Regions from separate parts of the Paraburkholderia denitrificans genome, predicted to be linked through region 2. Evidence: riboswitches for the same ligand, from Rfam matches in the RefSeq annotation. Region 2 holds a riboswitch; the other holds the start of a gene.

Region 1 (8,199 bases), on a different contig from region 2:
GGAGCCTGTCCGGCCCACGCGAACTGTGCCGCGGCTAGCGCGGCAGCTGACAACGTGATGGTAAAAATCGATTGGCGTTTCATCACTGATTCTCGCGCATAGGGTTGAGCATGTTCATTTGCCGGTTGTCGTCGGATCCGGCGTGGGCAGGGGCGGTAGGTAGAGCGGCTGGTTTTTGCTGGTCCGGAGCGGGGGCCGACGGCGGCAATGCCTGCCCGAGCGCGACGCGCATGGCGACGATTTCCTGCTGCTGTTCGACGACGATCTCTTGAGCAATGCGGCGTAACTGTTCGTTGTGCCCGTAGCGTAGTTCGGCCTGTGCCATGTCGATGGCGCCTTGATGGTGAGGCACCATCAAGGCGACGAAATCGCTATCGACGTCGCCTGTGGGCTTCACGGACATGCCGTCCATCATCCTTGTCATGGCGGTATTGTTCTCCGCCAGGAAGGGCGTTTCGTCGGAGGCTGCGGTTAGTAAACGCGCAGCGAAGGCAGGCGAGCCGTAAAGTGCCGACATCGTCAGCACAATGACGACGCTCAGGAACATTCGCCCGGTATAAGGACTTGGGGGGTGCACGATGGTTCTCCCGTTGTGACAAACAGGTGTCTCAAAGGAGTGAACCCATCAGAAGCGGAGCTATTCCATCGCTCACGCAGATTTTATGCAAATGCAGGTTCGAAGCCCGACGGGCTGCCGGGCTGGCGCCCGTCGATGCGGGGTGCCGGAGCGGCGCGCGGTGTCCGCAGTGTCCGTAGTGTCAATAGCGCCTGATTGACGCGCTATCCTCGTTTGCGCAGCGGCTCAAGCAAGTCCCTCAGGCCGTTATGGTCCATCTCTTGCATCAGTGCGAGCAGCTGGCCGAGTTCGCCCCGCGGAAATCCTTCGCGGGCAAACCAATTAAGGTAATGCCCGGGTAGGTCGGCGATGAGCCGGCCTTTGTATTTACCGAAGGGCATGGTGACGGTGACAAGGCGTTCAAGATCTGGGGCTCGCATGGGGGTATTGTGCACGGCTTTTCGTTTGCGCACGTCCGGCAACGGAGCTTCACGCAGCCGTTGCCCTGGCAACGAACTCGCGGGGCCTGCGCTTGAACCTCACCGCTGCGGCCGCAACAGCCCCCAGCTCAGGAGAATCGCCTGGATGCTGTGTGCGTAGGCGTCGCGCTCGTGCGGCGATTCCGAGTGATATGCGCCGATTGCGCGCCACGTGTTGCCGTAACGCACCATCTTCTGCTTGAGCAGCCAGGCGGCCACGAAGATATTCACGCACGGGTCCGTGAGCGCGCGGTGCGGAATGCCCCGGCTCTCGAGTTCCGGAAAGTGGATCGAATTGATCTGCAATTGCCCCACGTCGATCGAACCGTTGGCGTTACGGTTGATGGCGGTCGCGTCGCCTTTCGATTCGCGCCACGCCACGGCGCGCAGCACGAGCGGATTGACGCCCTGGTAAGCGCCGGCTTTGTCGAAGCAATCGTCGGCGGACGGGGCGGCTTGTGCGGCCGAACTGCCGAGCGCCAGCAGCGCCGCCCAGGCGCATATGGCCCACAATCGCAAGGGGCGGAAGGTGTTGGTCTTGTGCGGGTCCACGGGTCGGTGCTCCAGGTTCTGCTTTACTGCGCCAGTGCGGAATCGAGCTTTTGCTCGATGTCATGGAGATAGGTGCGCGATGCATCGGAGACGATGAGGCGCGGCATCGGCATCGCGCAGCGGCAATCGTGCTGGCGCATCTTCTTCTTGCCGCGCCATGTCGAGTGCGGCGCGGGAAGTTCGTCGTCGTCGCCGGTGGAGGGCGGCAGCATGGCGAGCGAGGGCAGCGGCGGGTAGACCTTGTCCGCAGAGGCTGTGGCGGCAGCGGTTGCAGGCGCGCCAGCGGCAGGCTGGCCGGCCCACGCGGCTGAACTCAAGCATAGCGATAGCGCGGCGAAAGCAATCAGACGCATCGTGTCAGCTCCCCGCATGTTGCAGCTCGATCGAGACGCTGTACGGCTGGTTTGCGCCGGACGTGAGGTTTTCGAGCGTGGGTTTGAGCCCGTGCTGCGGCACTCCCCGCCAGATCGCCAGGTTGATGTACTTGAAGTCCTGGCCCAGCGCCGTCACGCGGATCACGGTGGGCTGCTTCTGTGAGGCGGCGAGCGCGCCCGCCTTGGCGAGCACCGCAGTCAGTTGCGGATCGCGTGCGCCGAGTGCATCGGCGGGAATGTCGAACTTCATGATCACGTTCGACATCGCAGGTTTCTCGGCTTGAGCCGTGTTGGGGTGCTGCAGCTGTGCGCAACCTGTCACAAACATTACAGCTAGCAAAAGCACAACGCGCCTCACGTCGGGCCTCCAAAGTTTTGTGGCGATGTACGCGTTTTCGGCGTGGGACGGTGAGACTTGATACCTTGAGCGCAAACGTTTGTAAAAAAATAGGAGTTCGCTCTTGCGGCGCCGCTTCCCGGAAAGTCGCTGCAGCGGACAGCGGCCTTCGAGCAAAGAACTTCTTGCCCTATCGGGTAAAGCCACCGTCATGAAGGTTCGTAAGACTGCAGGTCGCAAGCTTGACTGTCGTTTCGCTTTGTTTGCGCCGCTGATTCGTCGGATGAATTTTTTAACTGCACTAAAACTCGTCCTTGCAACCCAAACGGCTCGACCGGCGGAAACGGGTTGCGGATTCAACCGGTCGATGCAACACACTAGAGACTGCGAAAGCAGTCAAGGTGTTGCAAATGAAGAAAGGGTGCTGCGCGGGCAATTGGCTGTCGTGTCGGCTGGCAAGGGCTATTCCGAGAAGGGAGTCGACAGCCTGCAGATTGAGGCATCAACGCGAGCCGAAGTTTTGGATCGTATACTTAACGATATCCTCACCTGCCTTTGTAACAGCTTCTTCGTATGATCCGCCGAAGAAACCGCTACCAATCTTCCCTTCGACCTCGGTCTTTGCCAACTCGGTATCGGTCGTATCGAGATAGCGCACCATGACGACGAGTGAACCTTCCCCAGCATTGCCAATACCGCCTAACAACCAACGTTGAAACTGACTCCCAGGATTGTTGGAAACAATTGTATAGACGATTCGCAAGTCCTTTCCACGCGTGAAGGTACCATTCTCATAAAGCCCTTTTTCGATAACTGAGCGCATTTTCGCGGTTACTTCAGGCGGCACTGTCACCGTTGCCTCGCTTTCGACGAGTTCGACCCCCGAAAATCGGTCATGAGTCTTGGCCGGCTCCAGTACCACGGTTCTCGCCGTTCCACACGCCACAAGGAGCAGTGCGAGTCCGATGACAAGTGTGCGCTTCATTAGTCGTTTCTCCCGTACGACACAAGCCGTTTTCAGCGGCGAACAACCGTTGCGCCACGAGTCCACAGCTAACAGCCACAAAATAGGCGTGTATGTGCGTCAGCACCCGTCGGCTCACGATCAGTACAGCCACTCCGGCCGGCATTTCCCATCACTCACGGAAATCCGCGAAGAACCTTATTTTCGACCGCAGGATCTGAATGCGTATGTGGTGATCTGGATAGCGTTATGGGTCGCAATGACGGTGTTGAAGAACGCTCCCGTCCCACGTTGATGCGTTGCTGTATCTTGCGCAGCCAGGTGTCTCCTGCTGGCTTGACAAGCATGCTTACTCTTGGGGCTGCAGGCCCGTGGATTGTGAGCCGGAAGATTCGATTAGAGTGACCGGCGTTCGCTTACAGGCGGTGCGACCGTCCCTTTTGGGGTGTCAACTATCGGCACAACCCGTATCGGCGCCGCTAAACTTGCGATGCCCCACTCTCGAGGAAGTTTTAAATGGCACATATCCCCGACGCTCTGCTTGCCCTTGGCAGAATCAACGGCGAGCGCTGCGACGTCACCGTTGCTACCCGGAAAAGTCATAGCAGTCCGCTGCACACGCATCCCACCACCAATTACGTGCTGGTCAGCGCTGGCACGCTCCACCTGACGCTGGACGGCGCCGAACGACCGGTGAGCAGCGGTGAATGGTGCATCATCCCGGCTGGCGCCGAGCACGCCGAGCGCTTCGAAGAAGAAACTTCAGTGGTGGTGTTCTGGGTGAAGGAACAAGCCGCGAACGCCTGAAGTACTACCGGCTGATACGGTCATCGCTCATCGGATCGGCCGCACGGATCTTCGAATCCAGCACACGGCGCGCGAACCGCGCCGAAAGCTCTGAGCGCGGCATCATACGTAATATCAAAGCTGGATACGCCGGATCACCTTAACAGCAATACCGGCTAGCGAACGTATCCGTTGCAGCCGCGATCGGCACGCACTGCGTGCGCCAGACCACATACAAGGGCGTGCGCCTGTGCTTACGCTGTACTGGCCGGTGTGGCGCCAGTCTTCCACGCTGGCCGAGGCGCTGAAACCGGGGCGACCTTCATTCCTCTTACCATTGCGGACGGGGCGGCTGGCAGTGAGTGCTTCACACGCACGATGGCCCGCACATCGAAGGAAACCATAGCCATGAACCCGCAACCGTTTGTGGTGACGCCACGCGAATACGCGCGCGCCCTCAATGTCGTCGGTGAAAAGATCACCGTGCTGGCATCGCGCGAGGCGACGCGTGGCTACGAAATCTTCCTTCAGGAAGGCCCGGAAGGGAGTGGCCCGCCTCCCCATAGCCACGACTGGGACGAGTCGTTTTACGTCATCAAGGGCAGCGTCGAGATTACTTGCAACGGCATGACCACCACAGCCACGCCGGGCACGCTCGTTCATGTGCCGGCCGGCGCCGTGCATAGCTTCACGATGGGTGTGGGCGGGTGCGAAATGCTTTCGGTGGCCGGGCACACCGGCGAGGCCTCGGCGCTGTTCACGATGATCGACGCGGAAGTGCCGCCTGGGCCCCCCGATGTTGCGAAGCTGCTGGAGATCGCCGCGAAATGCAACGTGCGCATCGGTGCATGACCTCACTCGAACCGCGCGGGCGGCTACGTATCAATGCGCCCGTCAGTTTCGAGGAGGGGGGTGCAGATTCAACCGGTCGAGTTGCCGATACCGCGTTCGCTGCCCGTGAGAGCGGGCAGCGTTGAACCCTCACGTCAGAACGTATACGTGATCTTGCCGAACGCCGTGCGTCCGAGCGTGTTGTAACCGAAGGCGGTCACGTATTGCCGGTTGAACAGATTCGAAAGCGAGGCGGACAGCGCGAGATGCGGGTTGACCTGGTACGAGGCGCGCAGATCCACGGTCGTATACGACGGCAGATAAATCGTGTTGGCCTGGTCGTCGAACGTCGATCCGCCATACAGCACGGAAACGCCGGTGCTGAGCGCGTGCAGGTGCAGTTCGTCCCACATGTGATCGATGCTCAGGCTACCCGTCTGCCGTGGGCGACGGGGGAGCCAGCTCTGGCCCGTAACGTCCTGCGGATTCAGAATGCTGAAGGAGAGACTCACAGGCGTCGACTTGCCGAGCGAGCCCTTGTACGAGAGGTCGATGCCCTGAATGCGCGCCTGCCCAATATTGATGGGTGTGTAGGTCACGAAATCGGATGTGACGAGCGCGATGAGGTCGTGAACGCGGGTCTCGTAGACGGCCGCCGTGAACGTGCCGAACGACGTCGTCGCATCGAGCGCGGCCTCGACCGAGTTGCTGCGCTCGGGCTTAAGGTTCGGATTCGAGAAGCCCGGGTAGAACAGATCGTTGAACGTGGGCAGACGGAAGGCGTTGCCGTAGGAGACGCGTGCGGTGTACACCGGCGTGATTGCCCAGGCGAGCGAGACGTTGCCCGTGTTGACCGACTGACCCTGCACGATCTCGTGCCGGCCTGCGAGGAACAGCGTCCACGGGCCGAGCGTGGTCGACTGATGAAGCGACACGGCCGAATCGTTGCGCGCGGGAAGACCGCCCGGGATATCGAACGGCAGGAATGCCTGTTCGCGCGTGAAGTCGTAGGCGAGCTTCGTTTCGCCGGTCAGCGGCTGGCCGAACAGCCTGTGGCCCGTCTCCTGATGGGTGATCGACGTCGATGTGGAGAATCGCGTCGAATCGATTTCGTCGTTGGGAATCGACGGGTTGTGCGCGAAGAGGAACTGACGGTCGTTCGCGAAGCCGACTGACTGGTCGAACTGCGTGTACGGCGTAATGTCCAGATGGAACGCAGCGCCGGTCGTCAGTTGATTATCGCGTTGCAGGTTGTTCCCGCCCGCGTTATCGAACGAAAGCTCGGAGCGGTGATAGAGCGCGAAGGTCGAAATCGACCAGTTATCGCGCGCATATCCCAGGCGCGCATCGACATTTTGCGCGTGATACGGGTTGCGTCCGTCCTCGTGGCCGAACGCAAAAGGCTGGGTTGCGTCGATGCCCGCCGTGTTGTAGTCGTGCAGTCCGAGCGAGTAGGTGAGCCCGCCTAGCGCGGACATCGGCCCCGTCGACGGGATCGTGCCCGAGGTGCGCAGCTGCGTGTCGAACGTCTTGTTCGAGCCGCCGCCGAACGACGCGATTGTCTGATTCGGCTGGTTCGATGCGTGGCGCGTGAAGAGCTGCACGACGCCGCCGACTGCGTCCGCGCCGAACGAGGCCGCTGCCGGGCCGGAGATGACCTCGACGCGATCGAACGCGGAGGTCGGCAGATCCGCCCATTCGGCCACGCCGGTGGTCACGGAGCCGACGCGAATACCGTCGATGAATACGGCAACCTGATTGCCCGCCGAGCCGCGAATGCTGACCGCAGTGGCCGAACCCGGCCCGCCGCTCTGCGAGACGGTGATGCCCGGCAGCGTGGCGAGCGCTTGTGCGATGCCCGGATCGGCGGGAGAAAGACGATCGAGATCCGTACGCGTGAGGACCTGTGTGGTCGCGTAGCGCTGGTCGAACGATTGCGGCAAATGCTGGGCGTCGCCCACGACGAGAATGTCCGGCAGGGTGCTTGCCGCGCCCGGCTGCTCCTGTTGCGCAAGCGTTGCGTCGTCCGCGGCCTGGGCGCTTTGCAAGGCGCAGGCGGTGATGGCGGACGTGACGATGAGATGACGAAACTTCATGAGTGACTCTTCAAATACGTTTTGGGTCTGAACCGGATGCAGCGGCTGGCGCGGGCCTTGCGGCGCGCGCTTAGGCACGTTCGCTCCGATCGGCGATCGGAATGGCGCGGCAGTGCGCAATGCGACTAAAAGCGGGGCGAAAAGCGGAGCTAATACGCCCGATCAGAGGCGCGAGCGGACGAGACAGACGGAACGGATGAGCGAGCGGCTCGTGTGGTTCGAGGGAGCCGGCTGGCGGCGCGGCAATGCGGCATAGCCCGCAAGGAGGCGGGTCGAGAATTAACGGACATGTGACAGTTCCTGAGGCCGGGCTGTCCTTGCAACGAGCGACCGCACAGGGCGGTGCTGGCGCATCGGGACACCCCGCCCGGTGCGGCTGCTTGGACCTCGGTTGATGGCAGGTCTCCTGGCTTGCGGGTCGTTGTCCGGTGCCGACCTTCCCGGGTATCCCAGTGGTCGCGCCTGGCACGGACTCGCCGCTTACAGTTGCGGGGGCAGCCGCAGATTCGAAGCGTGGGTGCTTCTACTGCGTTCCCATTTGATCCCTTTGGCGGGAACCATCGACGCGAGAGGGTACAGATTCCCGCTCGCCGCCGTCAAGTTTTTGGCTAACAGTTGTTGTAAGTTTGCCCGCGACACTTTGGCTGCACAGCTTCAGCGTTGTCGGGCAGGAAGCGGCGGGCGGGTCATGCAATCCGCGTGGTCCCGCGCTTTCCCATACCTGAAAGTAATCGCCGTGCTGAATGACCTGCGTGATTTAGCTGGGCCGTTTCAATCCTGGAGACCGGCCTGGATTATTTCCGTTAAACAATATTTCTGCGTGAACTCATTGGGCGTCAGTTAATCGACGGACTCGTTGGCGATCCCGTCGTTAATGTGGTGCGGATCAATCTCGAACTGCGCCGTGAATACGGCGCACCGGCCGGATGCGTTCCGCCGGATCAGGCAGCGGAAAAGGGGGCAGTAGGTCGTTAAGCCGTTGTTAATTATGCGTGTCTATAATCACAGACTCTTTCGTTTCGTGTGTGCGACACAAGGAGTCTTTCGATGCAATCCAGCCCTCGAAGTTTGGTCGAACACGTCGTCAGCAAGGTGCCCGAGGTAACGCTCGGCTTTTGGATCATCAAGATCGCATGCACCACGCTCGGTGAAACCGGTGGCGATTGGGTGACGATGTCGCTCAATCTCGGTTATCTGATCGGCACGCTTATTTTCTTCGTCGCA
Region 2 (8,199 bases):
GGCGCAACGTATTCGCGGGCTTGAAGCCGCTCGTGCCGACGGTTTCGACGGAAGCCGTGCTCGCCGCCAATCCCGATGCGATCGTGACGTCGGCGCAAGGCGCGACGGCCTCCGAGCAGCCGCTGCCCGCACTCGAAAGCTGGCGCGCGTGGCCGATGTTGACGGCGGTCAGGCACGGCAACCTCTTCGCCATCGACGGGGATCTGCTTACGCGTCCCGCCCCGCGCATCGCCCAGGGCGCGGCACAGCTCTGCAAGGATCTGGATCAGGCGCGCGCGCGTGACGCGGGCGTGAGCCGTTGATTCGCATTGGCTCGCATTGATTCGGGGTTCGAATTAACTCAGACGTTCCAGCGAACCAGCGACCACTGTCCGCTCGCCGCATCGCGCCGCAACCAGGCGAGCGCGGCCATTTCCAGCGGCCAGCGCACGCAGCGCGAGAGCGGCAGTTCGAGCGCGCGCGCTGTAATCGCGCGAATCACGCCCGCGTGCGCCACGACCCAGGACGTGCCGCCTGCATCTGCTTCGTCTGCTTCGTCTGCTTCGTCTGCTTCGTCTGCTTCACGCGCATTGTCGAACCAGGCCCCTACGCGTGCGTCGAACTGCGCAACGCTCTCGCCGCCATGCATGCGGGCGTGCTCGAAATCCGCGGCCCAGGCGTCGATCTGCGCGCGCTCGATCGCATCCCAGCGCTGCATTTCCCACGCGCCGAAATCCATCTCCGCGAGCCTCGCATCGACGCGCGGTGCGAGACCGTACGCCGATGCGAGCGCATGCGCGATCCGCGCGCAACGCGTGAGCGGGCTCGACTCCACACGCAACGGTGCGCGCGCACCAAGCGCATCTAGCCGCTGCACAAGCCGTGCCGCCTCTTGCGCCGCGTCGCCCGCCAGCGGCACGTCGCTGCTGCCATAGCAGACGCCCGGCTCGACGGCCACGGCCGGATGCCGGATCAGAACGAGATCCACGCGAGCCCCACGAGATAGATCGCGAGTTCAAACACCTGTTGCGCGAAGCCGAGACAATCGCCGGTATAGCCGCCGATGCGCTTCACGAAGTAGCGCCCGAGCGCGAAGCGCAGTCCGGCGAGCACCACGAGCGTAGCGATGCCCGCATGCCAGTTGTGCGATTCGTGCGAGTCGTGCCACCCCGGCCAGAAGAGCCAGGGCAGGCCGAACACGCATGCGAAGAGCAACGCTGCAAAGCTCATGCGCTGGGCGACCGGCTTCGCCTTGCCTTCGGCGCGCACGTAGTCGAGCGAGACGAGATAGCTGATCGCGCACGCGCGGCTCGCGGCGTGACCCGCGACCATGAGCATCGCGGCGCGCATGGGCGGCAGCGCTGCGAGTACCTGCCACTTCAACGCGAGCGCGACGACAAGGCCGATCGCGCCGAACGCGCCGATTCGCGAATCGTGCATGATGCGCAGCACGTCCTCGCGTGTGTAGCCGCCGCCGAATGCATCGCAGCAATCGGCGAGTCCGTCCTCATGAAAAGCGCCGGTCGCGGCGAGCGTGGCCGTCATCGACAGCAGCACCGCCACGCCGGGCGGAAAGACGCGTAGCGCCGCGAGATACACGAGCGCCGCAAACGCGCCCACCACCGCGCCCACGAGCGGGAAATAGCGCGCGGCGGCGTTGAGCCACGCGGGTTCGAAGCCGACCCAGCGCGGCACCGGCACGCGCGTGAAGTAGCCGAGCGCCGTGAAGAAGTAACGCAACTCCGCAAGCGGATTCATTGCCGATGCCTCACGTGCACGCTGCCTCCCGCGTCCCGCGCGCCCTCATCACGCACCAGCCGCACCGTCGTCGCCGCGGTCGGCGACGCCCGCCGACTCGAAGCTCGCCATCTCGTTCAGGAACGCGCACGCCGCGCGCAGCAGCGGCACCGCGAGCGCCGCGCCCGTGCCCTCGCCGAGCCGCAGATCGAGCGCAAGCAGTTCGCGCGCGCCGAAGTGATCGAGCATGCGACGGTGGCCCGCTTCGTTCGATGCATGCGCAAACACACAGAAATCGCGTACGCCGGACGCGAGCGCATCGGCCACGAGCAGCGCCGACGTGGCGATGAAACCATCCACCAAAATCGTCATGCGCGAGCGCGCCGCTTCGATGTAGGCACCCGCCATCATCGCGATCTCGAAGCCGCCGAACGTCGCGAGCACGTCGAGCGGCTCGCGCACGTCCGCGTGACGCGCGAGCGCCTCCGCCAGCACGTTGCGCTTCTTCGCGAGGCCCGCGTTGTCGAGACCGGTGCCGCGGCCGACGCACTCGTCGATGGGCACATTGCACAGACGGCTCATCAGGCACGCAGCCGACGACGTATTCGCGATGCCCATCTCGCCAAAACCAATCACGTTGGTGCCGAGCGCCGCGTGATGACGCACGCGCGCCGCGCCCGCTTCGAGCGCGGCGATGGCCTGCTCGCGCGTCATCGCCGGTTCGTGCGCGAAGTTGCGCGTGCCGCGTGCGATGGCCACGTCGACGAGCAACGGCGACGACGGCAGCGCCGTGGCGATACCGGCATCGACGATCTCCAGCGTGAGCCCCGCGACGCCGCTAAATGCATTGATCGCCGCGCCGCCCGCGAGAAAGTTCGCGACCATCTGCACGGTCACGGCCTGCGGATACGGACTCACGCCTTCATTGGCGATGCCGTGATCGCCCGCAAAAACGATCATCGTGGGCCGCTCGACGACGGGATGCGTCGTCTGCTGGATCATGCCGAGCTGGCGCGCCAGCGCCTCGAGCCTGCCGAGGCTGCCGGGCGGCTTGGTTTTCGTATCGATCAGATGCTGCAGCTCGTCGCGCAGCGAAAGGTCCAGCGGCTCGATGTCCAGCAGTCGGGAAAGAGTCGACGTCATGTTAGGGTCAAAGGGTTGAAGTTCACATTGGATGAAGCGGTATTCAGGCCGGGCGACGCGGTGAAGCTTCAGGCGCCGGCCCGCGCGCAAGCGCGGGAACGAGCGCCTCGTGCGCGCCTTCGCGGATCAGCACGAGTGGATGGCCGAACGCATCGCTTGCGCGATCCGGCGTCAATACTTCGCCCACCGGTCCCGCGTAAAAGCCGCCACGGCTGTCGAGCAGCAGCGCATGCGTTGCATAGCGCCGCGCGAGATTGAGATCGTGGCAGGAAAAAACAATCGTGCGCGCCTCGACGCGCACCCAGCGCACAAGCGCTTCGAGGCAGGCAATCTGGTGATGCAGATCCAGATGCGAGAGCGGCTCGTCGAGCAGCAGAAGCGGCGCATCCTGGCACAGCACGGCTGCAAGCGCGACGCGTTGCCGTTCGCCGCCGGACAGCGAAAGCACGTCGCGCGCAGCGAGCGCTTCGAGGCCGAGCGCGGCCAGCGCCGCATGCGCCGCCGTACGGTCCTCGTCGCGCTCCCAACCCCAGCCCGCGAGATGCGGATAGCGGTTGAGCAGCACGATGTCGAGCACGCTCGCGTTGAACGCATCGTGCACGTCCTGCGGCATCAGCGCACGACGCTGCGCGAGCTTGACGGGCGCCCAGTCGGCCAGCGCGCAGCCGTCGATTTCGACGTGGCCTGCCGCGCTCGTGCGCAGCCCGGCCAGCGCGCCGATCAGCGTCGTCTTGCCCGCGCCGTTCGCACCGGCGACACACCAGATTTCACCCGCACCGAAGGACAGCGTGAGCGATTCGACGAGCGTGCGTGCGCCCGCGCGCAAGGTCAGCGCGCGGGCGGCCAGGATCGGCGTGTCATGGGTTGCGTGATTCATCGCGAGCGCCTGTGCAGCAGCATCCAGAGAAACACGGGCACGCCCGCGAGCGCGGTCACGACACCGACCGGCAACTGTGCTGGCGCAGCCACGGTGCGCGCGGCGAGATCGGCGCCCATCACGGCGAGTCCGCCCGCGAGCGCGGCGGCGGGCAGCAACATGCGCTGGTCGTTGCCGAACGCGAGCCGCAGCATATGCGGCACGACGAGCCCGACGAAGCCGATGGTGCCGCCCGTCGTCACGGCCGCTGCCGCCGCGAGCGACGCCACGAGATAGACGCGCACGCGCAGCCGCAGCACCGGCACGCCGAGCGCCTGCGCCGCCGCGTCGCCGCGCAGCAGCACGTTCAGTTGCGGAGCGACCGGCACGATGGCCGCGAGCACGAGCACGAGCGCACCGAGCGCCGCCCACGGCATGCTCGCGCCGTTGAGATCGCCCGTGAGCCAGAACAGCATGCCGCGCAGTTGCGCATCGGGCGCGAGCGTGAGAAGCAGCGTGATGAGCGCGCCCCACCCCGCAGCCGTCACGGCGCCGGTGAGCAGCAAACGCGGAGAACTGTCCTGCGGCTCGCCGCGCCACAATTCACGGCGCGCGAGGCCGAGCACGAGCAGGATCGACGCGAACGCGCCCGCGCATGCGCTCGCCTGCACCGCCCACGCGGCCAGGCCAACGATCATCGCGACGAGCGCAAAGGCGGCCGCGCCGCCCGATACGCCGAGCACATACGGCTCGGCGAGCGGATTGCGCAGCAGCACCTGCAACAACGCCCCGGCAAGCGCGAGCAGCGCGCCGCACGCGAAGCCGCCGAGCGCGCGCGGCAGGCGCAGCGTGCGGACGATTTCGGCGGTCATATCGGTGCTCGTGTGCGATGGCGACAACGCAGCCAGTGCCTGCGAGAGCGTGACCGGTACGCTGCCGATCACGAGCGATGCCGCAAACACAATGAGAGCGGCGAGCGCCAGCGCGAGCCAGATGACGCACGCGCGCCGCGCGCTCATCGACGCCCGGAACCTGGGCCCGCTCACGGCAGGTATGTGATGGCGATCGGCAGTTCGCATCGTGCGGGTCGAAGGAGTGCGTTGTCGTTATCGAAAGGAAAGGAACCAGGCGCTCTGCCGCGTGGCGTGCAAAACACCCGCACACGAATACCAACACGAACACGAACGATGCGCGCGCATCGTTCTCGCAGGGATGCGCCGGTCACGAATGCTCGATGAAAAACGGGCGCAGCCGGGTTCAGCGATTTCACCTGCATCACGCTGTTCATGATGTGCCCCATGAAGCGCAACGAGGCACGAGCACCCGCTTTGCAGCGGCGCAAAGCGCCAAGCCGCAGATCGCGCACAATCGCGCAGCAGGTGTGCAAATACATGATGGTGATGATCCGGTAGCCAGCGTGCGCGTGCTCCGCTCTGCGCGAAACGGCGCGATAAAGGGCCGTGTCCACACGACGCCGGTGCATCGCACCGGCGCGGCTGACACGAGTTCCTCGCCCTCTGGCCGGTATCCGGGCTGGCGACGACGCGATCCGCCTTCCCGCGCCTTTGCGCAGTGGCCTTGGATGCACGCAGAAATTGCATGCCGGGATCGAGTTGCGCGCGAACATCTTGCCAGAGGCGATGCAAGAAGCGCGCGCGGTCGCGGTACCGTTGCACAGAGCAGCACAGGATGGCGTATGTCCGGGGCCGGACTTCGCTCCCTGTTTCCCGCTTAGTTTCCCGTTTAACAGCGCATTTCGAGCGCGGGCACCAGAGTGCGGCAAGTGTAGGAGCGGCCCGTCTGGACGTCAAGAAAAGCGTCCGCGCCACGCCGGCGTCGTCGCGTACGGCGGCAAAATACATTCCCGCTGTGCAGACTCGGTGACGTTACCTGCAAGAAGCAGGGATGTTACGTCTGGAAACGACACAATTATCGGAATACCCGGTAATCCGCGCTAGAATGCCTGTCTTTAGAGGACGCAGCACATGCTCAACGAACTCGAAACACTCTCACAGAATATCGGGCGGCTGATCGAGATCAATCGGCTCCATCACGAGGCGCGCCAGGCACTCGAAGCACAACTCGCGCAATTGCAGTCGCAATGCGATGCAACGTGCGCCGAACTCGAGCAGGTGCGCGAAGAACGCAATGCACTGCAGGCGGAGCGCGATGCGCTGTCCGCGAAGATCGACGACGCCCAGGTGCGCCTGAACGCAATTCTCGAAAAATTGCCGCGCGCACGCGCGCAAGGCGAGCCGGACAACCAGCTCGATCTGCTCGAACAGTCGCCGTCCGCCGCTGAAAGTAACGCGGCCCGCCACGGAGAAAACGCATGACCACCAAACAGATCGAAGCGACGATTCTCGGCCAGACCTATCGCCTCGCCTGTTCACCCGAAACCGAAGGCGCGCTGCTCGAAGCCGTGGCGCGCGTGGATGCGGAAATGTCGAAGATCCGCACGCACAGCAACGTGCGCGGCATGGATCGAATCGCCGTCATGGCGGCACTTTCGCTCGCGTCGGAACTGCTGCGACTGCAGACAAGTGTGCGACACGGCGAGGCATTCCCAGCCGAAGAAATCCGTCGTACAATGCGCTCAATGAATGAACAACTTGGCGCCGTGATTCAGCAGTACAGCGGCGTGCAGTAATACGTTTTAAAAGGTTTAGTTAGCTTCCCTGCCTGGTTTGCCAAGGTCATATATTCCTTGAACCAATGCCATGTGCACGGTTGTGGAAATTTGTAGCACGGGTGTGCGCGTCACTCTGTCTGATGTACCCGAAGTGCTGCTAACTGCGACCAATTCTGAACCCTCGGTTCAGGATGCCGGCCTAGCGGCTATGGCGGGGACCAATTCAAACGGCATCGGATTCACGTCCGATGCCGTTTTTCATTGTTGTTTCCAATTCGGGCCGGGTAGCATCTGTTCCTGCGTCTGCTCTTTTTAGTGCGGCGTTCCAGCGCCAATCCCTGGCGTCATATCGCCCGTGCCCGCCTACGCTTCGCGCGCACGCTCCCCGCTCTCTTTCGACGTGACCTCCGACTCATGCGCTACTGGCTGATGAAGTCCGAACCCGACGAAGCAAGTATCGACGACCTCGCTCACGCACCGCATCGCACGCTGCCATGGACCGGCGTCCGCAATTATCAGGCACGCAATTTCATGCGCGACACGATGCAAGCTGGCGACGGCGTACTGTTCTATCACTCCAGTTGTCCCGAGCCTGGCATCGCGGGACTCGCACAGGTCTCGTCGACGGCCTATCCCGACCCCACGCAGTTCGATCCGAAAAGCCCCTATTACGACGCGAAATCGACGCCCGAGAATCCACGCTGGATACTCGTCGACGTCGTCTTCAAGAAGAAGTGCGCGTTGATTCCACTCGCGGCGCTGCGCGAGCACGAAGCGCTCGCGAACATGCGCGTGCTCGCGAAAGGCAACCGGCTTTCGATCACGCCCGTCACCGAAGCCGAGTGGGCGTTCATCACGAAACATCTGATGTGATGTGAAGCGCGCACCCTGCACGCTCACCAGCGCATAGCCGATCTGGCGCGCTTGCGTATCGAACCATCCGTTCTGCAAGGAGTCGACGATGAAGAAGAAAATCACTGGAACACTCGCCGCCGCGCTCACCATTGCCGTGCCGCTCGCGCTCATGTTCGCGACTACGCTCGCGCCCCGCACTGCGTTCGCACAGAGCGATGCGCGCTTTCAGCCGGCAGGCGTGCTGTCGCTGTCCGCGCAGGCGAGCGCGGAAGTGCCGCAGGACGTCGTCACGATCACGCTGTTCTACGAGCAGGAAGCGAGCGATCCGGCCTCGCTCACCGCCACGCTGAACCAGCGCACCGACGCCGCGATGCAGAAAGCGAGAGGCGTGCCCGGCGTGAGCGCGCGCTCGGGCCAGTTCTCGATCTTTCCGTCCACCGACCGCGACGGCCGCATTTCGGCATGGCGCGGCCGCACGGAAGTCGTGCTCGAATCGCACGACTTCACCGCCGCGTCGAAACTTGCAGGCGATATCGCGTCGATCATGCAGGTCGGCAACGTGCAGTTCTCGCTCTCGCCCGAAGCGCAGCGCGCCGCCGAGAAGAAACTCTCGGGTGAGGCAATCTCGTCGTTCCGCGATCAGGCCACCGCTGCGGCGCGCGCGTTCGGCTACAGCAGCTACACGATCCGCGAAGTCAATGTAGGCCACATGGGCGTGATGCCGCGCCCGGTCATGATGATGAACGCACGTGCGATGGCCGCCGACGCGAAGGTCGCGCCGCCCATGTCGCTCGAAGGCGGCACGTCGACGGTGACCGTCAACGTGTCGGGGTCCGTTCAGATGAGGTGACGCGCACTGCGCACCAGCGGAACGCACATGAGCAAGAAAACAAAAAGCCCCGCATTGGCGGGGCTTCCTGCATGGAACGAACGACCTGCGTTCAGCTATTCGCGCCGAGTGCGCGCGTGCCGTTGCGGCGCGCTCGCCGGTACGACC

The links. A riboswitch is a leader RNA that binds a small molecule or an ion and turns the genes downstream of it on or off. The one in region 2 is predicted to bind cobalamin.
Region 1: another riboswitch for cobalamin. It lies ahead of ACFPTO_RS13645 (TonB-dependent receptor domain-containing protein); the one in region 2 lies ahead of ACFPTO_RS15965 (hypothetical protein).

What each region holds. Positions count from the first base shown of each region.
Region 1 is NZ_JBHSMP010000016.1:150,084-158,282, forward strand. It holds gene ACFPTO_RS13600 (YncE family protein) at 1-83, opposite strand, end outside; gene ACFPTO_RS13605 (DUF305 domain-containing protein) at 83-577, opposite strand; gene ACFPTO_RS13610 (DUF3820 family protein) at 781-996, opposite strand; gene ACFPTO_RS13615 (lytic transglycosylase domain-containing protein) at 1,096-1,587, opposite strand; gene ACFPTO_RS13620 (hypothetical protein) at 1,611-1,940, opposite strand; gene ACFPTO_RS13625 (hypothetical protein) at 1,945-2,319, opposite strand; gene ACFPTO_RS13630 (hypothetical protein) at 2,801-3,283, opposite strand; gene ACFPTO_RS13635 (cupin domain-containing protein) at 3,779-4,069, shown strand; gene ACFPTO_RS13640 (cupin domain-containing protein) at 4,457-4,900, shown strand; gene ACFPTO_RS13645 (TonB-dependent receptor domain-containing protein) at 5,035-6,975, opposite strand; cobalamin riboswitch at 7,355-7,553, opposite strand; gene ACFPTO_RS13650 (COG4705 family protein) at 8,023-8,199, shown strand, end outside.
Region 2 is NZ_JBHSMP010000017.1:306,853-315,051, reverse strand. It holds gene ACFPTO_RS15995 (cobalamin-binding protein) at 1-302, shown strand, start outside; gene cobC (alpha-ribazole phosphatase) at 341-967, opposite strand; gene ACFPTO_RS15985 (adenosylcobinamide-GDP ribazoletransferase) at 952-1,737, opposite strand; gene cobT (nicotinate-nucleotide--dimethylbenzimidazole phosphoribosyltransferase) at 1,786-2,859, opposite strand; gene ACFPTO_RS15975 (ABC transporter ATP-binding protein) at 2,903-3,736, opposite strand; gene ACFPTO_RS15970 (FecCD family ABC transporter permease) at 3,733-4,734, opposite strand; gene ACFPTO_RS15965 (hypothetical protein) at 4,758-5,183, opposite strand; cobalamin riboswitch at 5,218-5,504, opposite strand; gene ACFPTO_RS15960 (ATPase) at 5,701-6,051, shown strand; gene ACFPTO_RS15955 (cell division protein ZapA) at 6,048-6,365, shown strand; RNA gene ssrS (6S RNA) at 6,388-6,569, shown strand; gene ACFPTO_RS15945 (EVE domain-containing protein) at 6,762-7,220, shown strand; gene ACFPTO_RS15940 (SIMPL domain-containing protein) at 7,309-8,052, shown strand; gene lgt (prolipoprotein diacylglyceryl transferase) at 8,144-8,199, opposite strand, start outside.